DNA from 3 places in the Priestia sp. GS2 genome. Region 2 is predicted to be linked to each of the others. Evidence: predicted binding sites of a transcription regulator. Region 2 holds the regulator's gene; each other region holds the start of a gene.
What was found. Region 2 encodes CtsR, which represses protease genes until heat stress. Its sites were predicted from a motif close to ATGGTCAATAAAGGTCAAACA; they were not measured.

Region 1 (2,203 bases), 250 kb from region 2:
TTATCAGGCAAAAACCGGTCAGATATGTAGCGATCTGACATAACTGCGGCTGAAACAAGAGCCCGGTCATGAATATTTACACCGTGATGGATTTCAAATCGTTCCTTTAATCCTCGAAGAATAGAAATCGTATCTTCTACTGTTGGCTCTTCAACTAATACTTGCTGAAAACGGCGCTCTAGCGCTGGATCTTTTTCAATATATTGACGGTATTCATCAAGGGTTGTTGCTCCAATGCAGTGAAGTTCACCACGAGCAAGCATTGGCTTAAGTAAATTTCCCGCATCCATGGCTCCGTCTGTACGACCAGCTCCTACAATAGTATGCAGCTCGTCAATAAATAATAAAATCTGTCCATTGCTCTTTTTTACTTCTTGTAACACAGCTTTTAGACGCTCTTCAAACTCACCGCGAAATTTTGCTCCTGCTACTAAGGCTCCCATATCTAGAGCAAACACCATTTTATCCTTTAATCCTTCGGGAACATCTTTTCGCACAATCCGCTGTGCAAGCCCTTCCACAATCGCTGTTTTCCCCACTCCAGGCTCTCCGATTAACACTGGATTATTCTTTGTTTTACGAGAAAGGATTCGAATGACGCGACGAATTTCTTGATCTCGGCCGATGACAGGGTCTACTTTTCCTTCTCTTACTTCTGCTACCAAATCACGACCATACTTGCTTAAGACTTCGTATGTCCCTTCAGGTGTTTGATTCGTAATACGTTGATTGCCACGAATTTTTTGCAGAACGTCCATTAGCTTTTGCTTCGTGATTCCGTATTGGTTAAACAGCTTTCCCAAACTAGTTTTTGAATCTTTATTAGCCCCGGCTAAAAACAGGTGCTCTACTGCCATATATTCGTCTTTTAAGTTATCTGCTTCTTCTTGAGCTTTAACAAGCAGCTGCTGTAGAGCCGACGTAATATATACTTTACCAGCTTCAACACCTGAACCAGTTACAGATGGCTTTTTAGCTAACTCTGCTTCAAGGCTTTTTATAAACTGCTCTGTTTCAATATGTAAATGATCTAAAATACGAACCGCAATGCCATCTGGCTGATGAACTAACGAGTAAAGTACGTGAAGACTATCAATTTCTTGATGACCTCGCTTAATGGCTTCAGATTGTGCACTCATAACTCCTTCCTGAAGCTTTTGCGTCATTTTATTTACATCCATTGTAATCCCTCCACCTTTGACTATTCTTGACCTTTATTTCATATTATAAAATGGTTTTTGTACGCAAGTAAAGCCATCTGCAGGAGATGGCTTTACTTGTATATTAAGGCTTTCTAATATATGTCCAATGACGATCATCATTCGACGTTTCTGGAAAACGATCTCCAGCTTGCAACTTCACTTTTTTAGGATTATTTACGTTGCTTCCCGTTTCACCAATTTCTATATAAACACCGTTATTTGGTGCTTTTTGACCTGCTGTAAAATGACGGTTTTGTCCCATTTCCCTTCCTCCTTCATTAATAAAAAATCCAGCTCTTCTCTTATACTATGCCCCCTGTTTTTCATTTCATAATCAGGATATGAACTAGGAAAACATTAGAAAAAGTGTTTACATTTAAAGGAATTTCTCTTTTTACTTCACAGTGAAGCAAAGTTTTTTTATACTGAAAGATGTACCTTTAACAAATATTTAAATTAACTATTGAAAATGTAGAAAGGATTTACGCATGGAACAATTTTATTTGCTTTTGAAGTATTTATTTTTAGGCCTTTTCCAAGGGATTACAGAACCGATTCCCGTCTCGTCTAGCGGACATATTGTACTTGCTCAACATTTATTTGGTTTAAATATTGAAGGCCTCAGTTTCGAAATTTTAGTAAATACAGCTTCTTTGATTGCAGTACTTATTATTTATCGTGAAGATATTCTTCGACTTATTGTAAATGGTCTTAAGTTCTTAAAAACAAAGGATCAAGACGCAAAATCTGATTTTCAATTTATCATTTACTTAATCATCGGAACAATTCCGGCCGGTATTATTGGAGTACTTTTTGGTGATGTGATTGAAGCAAATCTAAAATCGTTGAAAGTACTTGGTTTTGCTTTAATTGCTACGGGTATTGCCCTTTGGATTATTCGTAACCTTCGAGGACGAAAAAATGACGCAGCGCTTTCTGTAAAAGACGCTATTATTATTGGACTAGCGCAAGCTGTAGCACTTATCCCTGGAATTAGTCGC
Region 2 (2,203 bases):
GCATGGAAGGGCCATCGCTCAACGGATAAAAGCTACCCCGGGGATAACAGGCTTATCTCCCCCAAGAGTCCACATCGACGGGGAGGTTTGGCACCTCGATGTCGGCTCATCGCATCCTGGGGCTGTAGTCGGTCCCAAGGGTTGGGCTGTTCGCCCATTAAAGCGGTACGCGAGCTGGGTTCAGAACGTCGTGAGACAGTTCGGTCCCTATCCGTCGTGGGCGTAGGAAATTTGAGAGGAGCTGTCCTTAGTACGAGAGGACCGGGATGGACACACCGCTGGTGTACCAGTTGTCTTGCCAAAGGCATCGCTGGGTAGCTATGTGTGGACGGGATAAGTGCTGAAAGCATCTAAGCATGAAGCCCCCCTCAAGATGAGATTTCCCATAGCGCAAGCTAGTAAGATCCCTGAAAGATGATCAGGTTGATAGGTCAGAGGTGGAAGCACGGCGACGTGTGTAGCTGACTGATACTAATCGATCGAGGACTTAACCAAATTAGAAAAGCGAAGGCGACTGTTCAATTGTGAAAGGCGTTGGAGCTTCTGATAGGGAAACCGCTTTTTGGTTTCAATAACAGAAGTGAAACGACCGAACAATTAGGAGCCGTAGCTAGACAGTAAACTTAGTACTCAGCAAAATGTTATCTAGTTTTGAGAGAATAATCTCAATTCATGTCTGGTGGCGATAGCAGAGAGGTCACACCCGTTCCCATGCCGAACACGGAAGTTAAGTTCTCTAGCGCCGATGGTAGTTGGGACTTTGTCCCTGTGAGAGTAGGACGTTGCCAGGCACATTTAAAAGGATTAGCTTATAGCTAATCCTTTTTTTATTTCTCATTAATTTCAATAAATTACGTTTTGAACCCTATTTTAGTGGAAACCATAAAAGTAAGACAAAACTTATCAAACTACATAGTTGAAATTTCTTTCATTTCCTTTTATATTTAACTTAATAAGGTCAAATATAGTCAAAGTCAGAAGGAGGGTGCAATGTGCCAAATATCTCTGACATCATTGAACAGTATTTAAAAGAAGTGCTTGAATTAAGTGACAGAGAAATTGTGGAGATTAAACGTAGCGAAATCGCCGATAAGTTTCAATGTGTTCCGTCTCAAATCAACTACGTTATTAATACTCGCTTTACAATTGAAAGAGGTTATGTGGTTGAGAGTAAAAGAGGTGGAGGCGGCTTTATTAGAATTGCTAAAGTCCGAACTCATAATGCTTCTCATTTATTTCAACAAGTCATTGATCTTATCGAATCACAAATTTCACAGTCCTATGCTGAAAGCGTCATTTTCAGGTTAGTTGGAGAAAAGGTCATTACAGAGCGAGAAGCTAAGATAATGCTTAGCGTAATTCATCGATCCGTTATTGATCTTGAGCTACCATATCGTGATGAACTTCGAGCCAAGTTACTAAAAGCTATGTTAAATTCATTGAGGTATCGCTAATTGAATTGATTTTATGTAGACAGGGAGAGATGATTGCATGATTTGTCAGCAATGTGAGATTCGACCTGCAACACTTCACTTTACAAATGTAGTGAATGGGAATAAGACAGAAGTACACCTTTGCGAACAATGCGCTGCAGAGAGTGGAGATGTATTTTCTATATCATCTCAGCAAGGCTTTTCAATTAATAGTCTATTAGCAGGACTATTAAATTTTGAACCTTCTGCTACAGGTCCGAATACAATTAAAAAAGAACCACTACGTTGCCCTACATGCGGAATGACGTATCATCAATTTTCTAAGGTAGGTCGTTTTGGCTGTTCGAATTGTTATGAAACTTTTGAACAACCACTTGTTCCGTTTTTAAAGAGGTTACATGGGGGGAATTATTTACATCATGGTAAAATTCCAAAGAGAATTGGAAGTAATCTTCATTTAAAAAAGGAATTACAGGCTCTGAGATTGAATTTAAAGGAGTATATTGAAAAAGAGGAATTCGAAAAGGCTGCAGAGCTTCGAGATGAAATCCGCCTATTAGAGAAAAAAATTAATGAATCTACGGGAAAGGAGACATAGCCGAATGTCTGAACTATTCTTCACAAATCCCGTAAGCTCTTGGATGAAACAAGAAGCACCGGACTCTGATATTGTACTAAGCAGCAGAATTCGTCTAGCTAGAAACTTAACAAATTTTCTTTTTCCTACAATGTTAGCAAAAGAAAAAGCTGATGAAATTGTAAACGATTTT
Region 3 (2,203 bases), 190 kb from region 2:
GTAACGTTAAAAGAGCTAGGGGAAATGGTATCTGGCGGGCAAATTAGCAAATCTGGAATTAATCATCGTCTACGCAAGATTGATGAAATTGCTGATAAACTGCGTGCTGGACAACCGGTTACGTAAAGCAAGGGACATGGGAGGGAAACGTAGTGGAAAAACAAGTAGAAATCAAATTGAGAACAGGCTTACAAGCAAGAGTGGCAGCCATGTTTGTTCAAGAGGCTAATCGTTTTACATCGGACGTATTTTTAAAGAAAGATGAAAAAGTAGTAAATGCTAAGAGTATTATGGGGTTGATGAGCTTAGCACTAAACCGTGGCACCGTTATTACGTTAATTGCTGAAGGTAGCGATGAAGAGGAAGCAGTTGAAGCTCTTTGTGCTTACGTAGAAAATGATGCATAAAAAAACCGTCCCTACTCGGGGACGGTTTTTCCTATTACTTCGGATCATTTGTTAAAATTTTATCAATTAATCCGTATTCAAGAGCACGTTCAGCAGTCATAAAGTTATCGCGATCTGTATCACGTTGAAGAACTTCTAATGGTTGACCAGTGCGCTCAGCTAAAATGTGATTTAATTTCTCACGTAAGAAAAGAATACGTTTAGCAGCAATTTCAATTTCTGTTGCTTGACCTTGCGCTCCACCTAAAGGTTGGTGAATCATTACTTCACTATTTGGTAATGCAAAACGTTTGCCTTTTTCACCTGCAGCAAGTAAGAAAGCACCCATTGAAGCAGCCATTCCGATACAAATTGTTGATACTTTTGGCTTGATAAATTGCATTGTATCGTAAATCGCCATACCTGCTGTAATTGATCCACCAGGACTGTTAATGTAAAGTGAAATATCTTTTTCTGGGTCTTCTGCTGCTAAGAATAGAAGCTGTGATACAATTGAGTTTGCAACGTTATCATCAATTGCACTTCCAAGCATAATGATACGGTCTTTTAACAGACGTGAATAAATGTCGTATGCACGCTCGCCGCGGTTTGTTTGTTCAATAACTGTAGGAATTAGATTCATATAAAATTCCTCCTTAACAAGAATAATTTGTTATGTACCTTATAATACATGTAAGGTCAATAAAGGTCAAACAAAAGAACTGTTCTTTACACATATTCGCTTTATCTCGTATGTATTCCTCTTCTGTACTCTATAAATTTTTCCCGATTGCTCTAAAAATAAACGTTGTATACTTGAAAAGATTGGTTTTCTTTCCTATAATAAAAGCAGTCATCATAGGAATAATGATTTATTTTATGCCCTCGTAGTGTAGTGGATAGCACAAGAGATTCCGGTTCTCTTAGGGTGGGTTCGAATCCTGTCGAGGGCGTCTTAAAGCGTTGCAAACTTGCAACGCTTTTTTGTTTGTTCTGTAAAAACTGTATATTTTATATGTGGATAGACCTAATAATTCCTAAGTTAATTCGTTTGTCACGGTTGCCAATTTTGGCAGAATACTATAAAACAAGTATATAAGGAAAAGTAAAACTAAGGAGGAAAAATTGTGAAATCCCTTAACAAGTTTTTTATTGTCAGTGCATCTCTTGCGTTGTTGCTTTCCGCATGTGGTTCGAATGAAGAAGCATCAACACAAGAAAAGTCTCAGCAAGTTCAACAAGAAGATGAAGCATCAGTGTCAGAGGAGCAGTCTGACAGTAAAGATTCTCAGGCGAATAAAGAGCCAGAAGAGACTGAAAGTAATGACGTGGAGTCAAAAGGCGAAGTAACACCAGATAAAGAAGAGCCAGTAGTCGAAGAGAAAACAAATGAGAATGTAAAAGAAAAGCCTTCCAACGAAAAGTCTTCAACCGAGTCACCTGAAGATAAGGAACAAACAGAAGTAACGAAAGAAGAGCAAGAAGCAAAGCCAGCAGAAGAACAAAAGGATGCTGTATCAAATGAAAAGCCAAAAGAAGAGCAACCGGTAGAAAATCCTGAAGTTCAAGACAAAGAATTAGTTCAAAGTGATAATCAAGAGTATGCAATTAAAGTACTGGAAGGCTACGAACTAGCTGGAGAAGAGCCTGGTCGTGATACGGTAATGTATAAAGAAGATGGCTCTCAATTTATGCGTATTGAACTTTTATCAGATATCTCCGAAAAACAAGCAGTAGAAGTAGTAAAGCAAACCGCAATGGCAGTTGACCCTAACGCTTCACAAAAAGCAAGCGTTCCAGCTGAAGGAAAGCTTGCG

Region 1: the regulator CtsR is predicted to act here: its motif matches at 1,195-1,215, upstream of clpB (ATP-dependent chaperone ClpB).
Region 3: the regulator CtsR is predicted to act here: its motif matches at 1,082-1,102, upstream of clpP (ATP-dependent Clp endopeptidase proteolytic subunit ClpP).

Annotation. Positions count from the first base shown of each region.
Region 1 covers NZ_JAZGJX010000001.1:3,079,773-3,081,975, forward strand. The annotation lists gene clpB (ATP-dependent chaperone ClpB) at 1-1,181, opposite strand, end outside; gene V2145_RS15635 (YjzC family protein) at 1,285-1,464, opposite strand; gene V2145_RS15640 (undecaprenyl-diphosphate phosphatase) at 1,691-2,203, shown strand, end outside.
Region 2 covers NZ_JAZGJX010000001.1:3,334,442-3,336,644, reverse strand. The annotation lists rRNA gene V2145_RS17020 (23S ribosomal RNA) at 1-495, shown strand, start outside; rRNA gene rrf (5S ribosomal RNA) at 676-791, shown strand; gene V2145_RS17010 (CtsR family transcriptional regulator) at 993-1,454, shown strand; gene V2145_RS17005 (UvrB/UvrC motif-containing protein) at 1,492-2,031, shown strand; gene V2145_RS17000 (protein arginine kinase) at 2,036-2,203, shown strand, end outside.
Region 3 covers NZ_JAZGJX010000001.1:3,529,043-3,531,245, reverse strand. The annotation lists gene whiA (DNA-binding protein WhiA) at 1-126, shown strand, start outside; gene V2145_RS18100 (HPr family phosphocarrier protein) at 153-407, shown strand; gene clpP (ATP-dependent Clp endopeptidase proteolytic subunit ClpP) at 442-1,029, opposite strand; tRNA gene V2145_RS18090 (tRNA-Arg) at 1,268-1,339, shown strand; gene V2145_RS18085 (hypothetical protein) at 1,514-2,203, shown strand, end outside.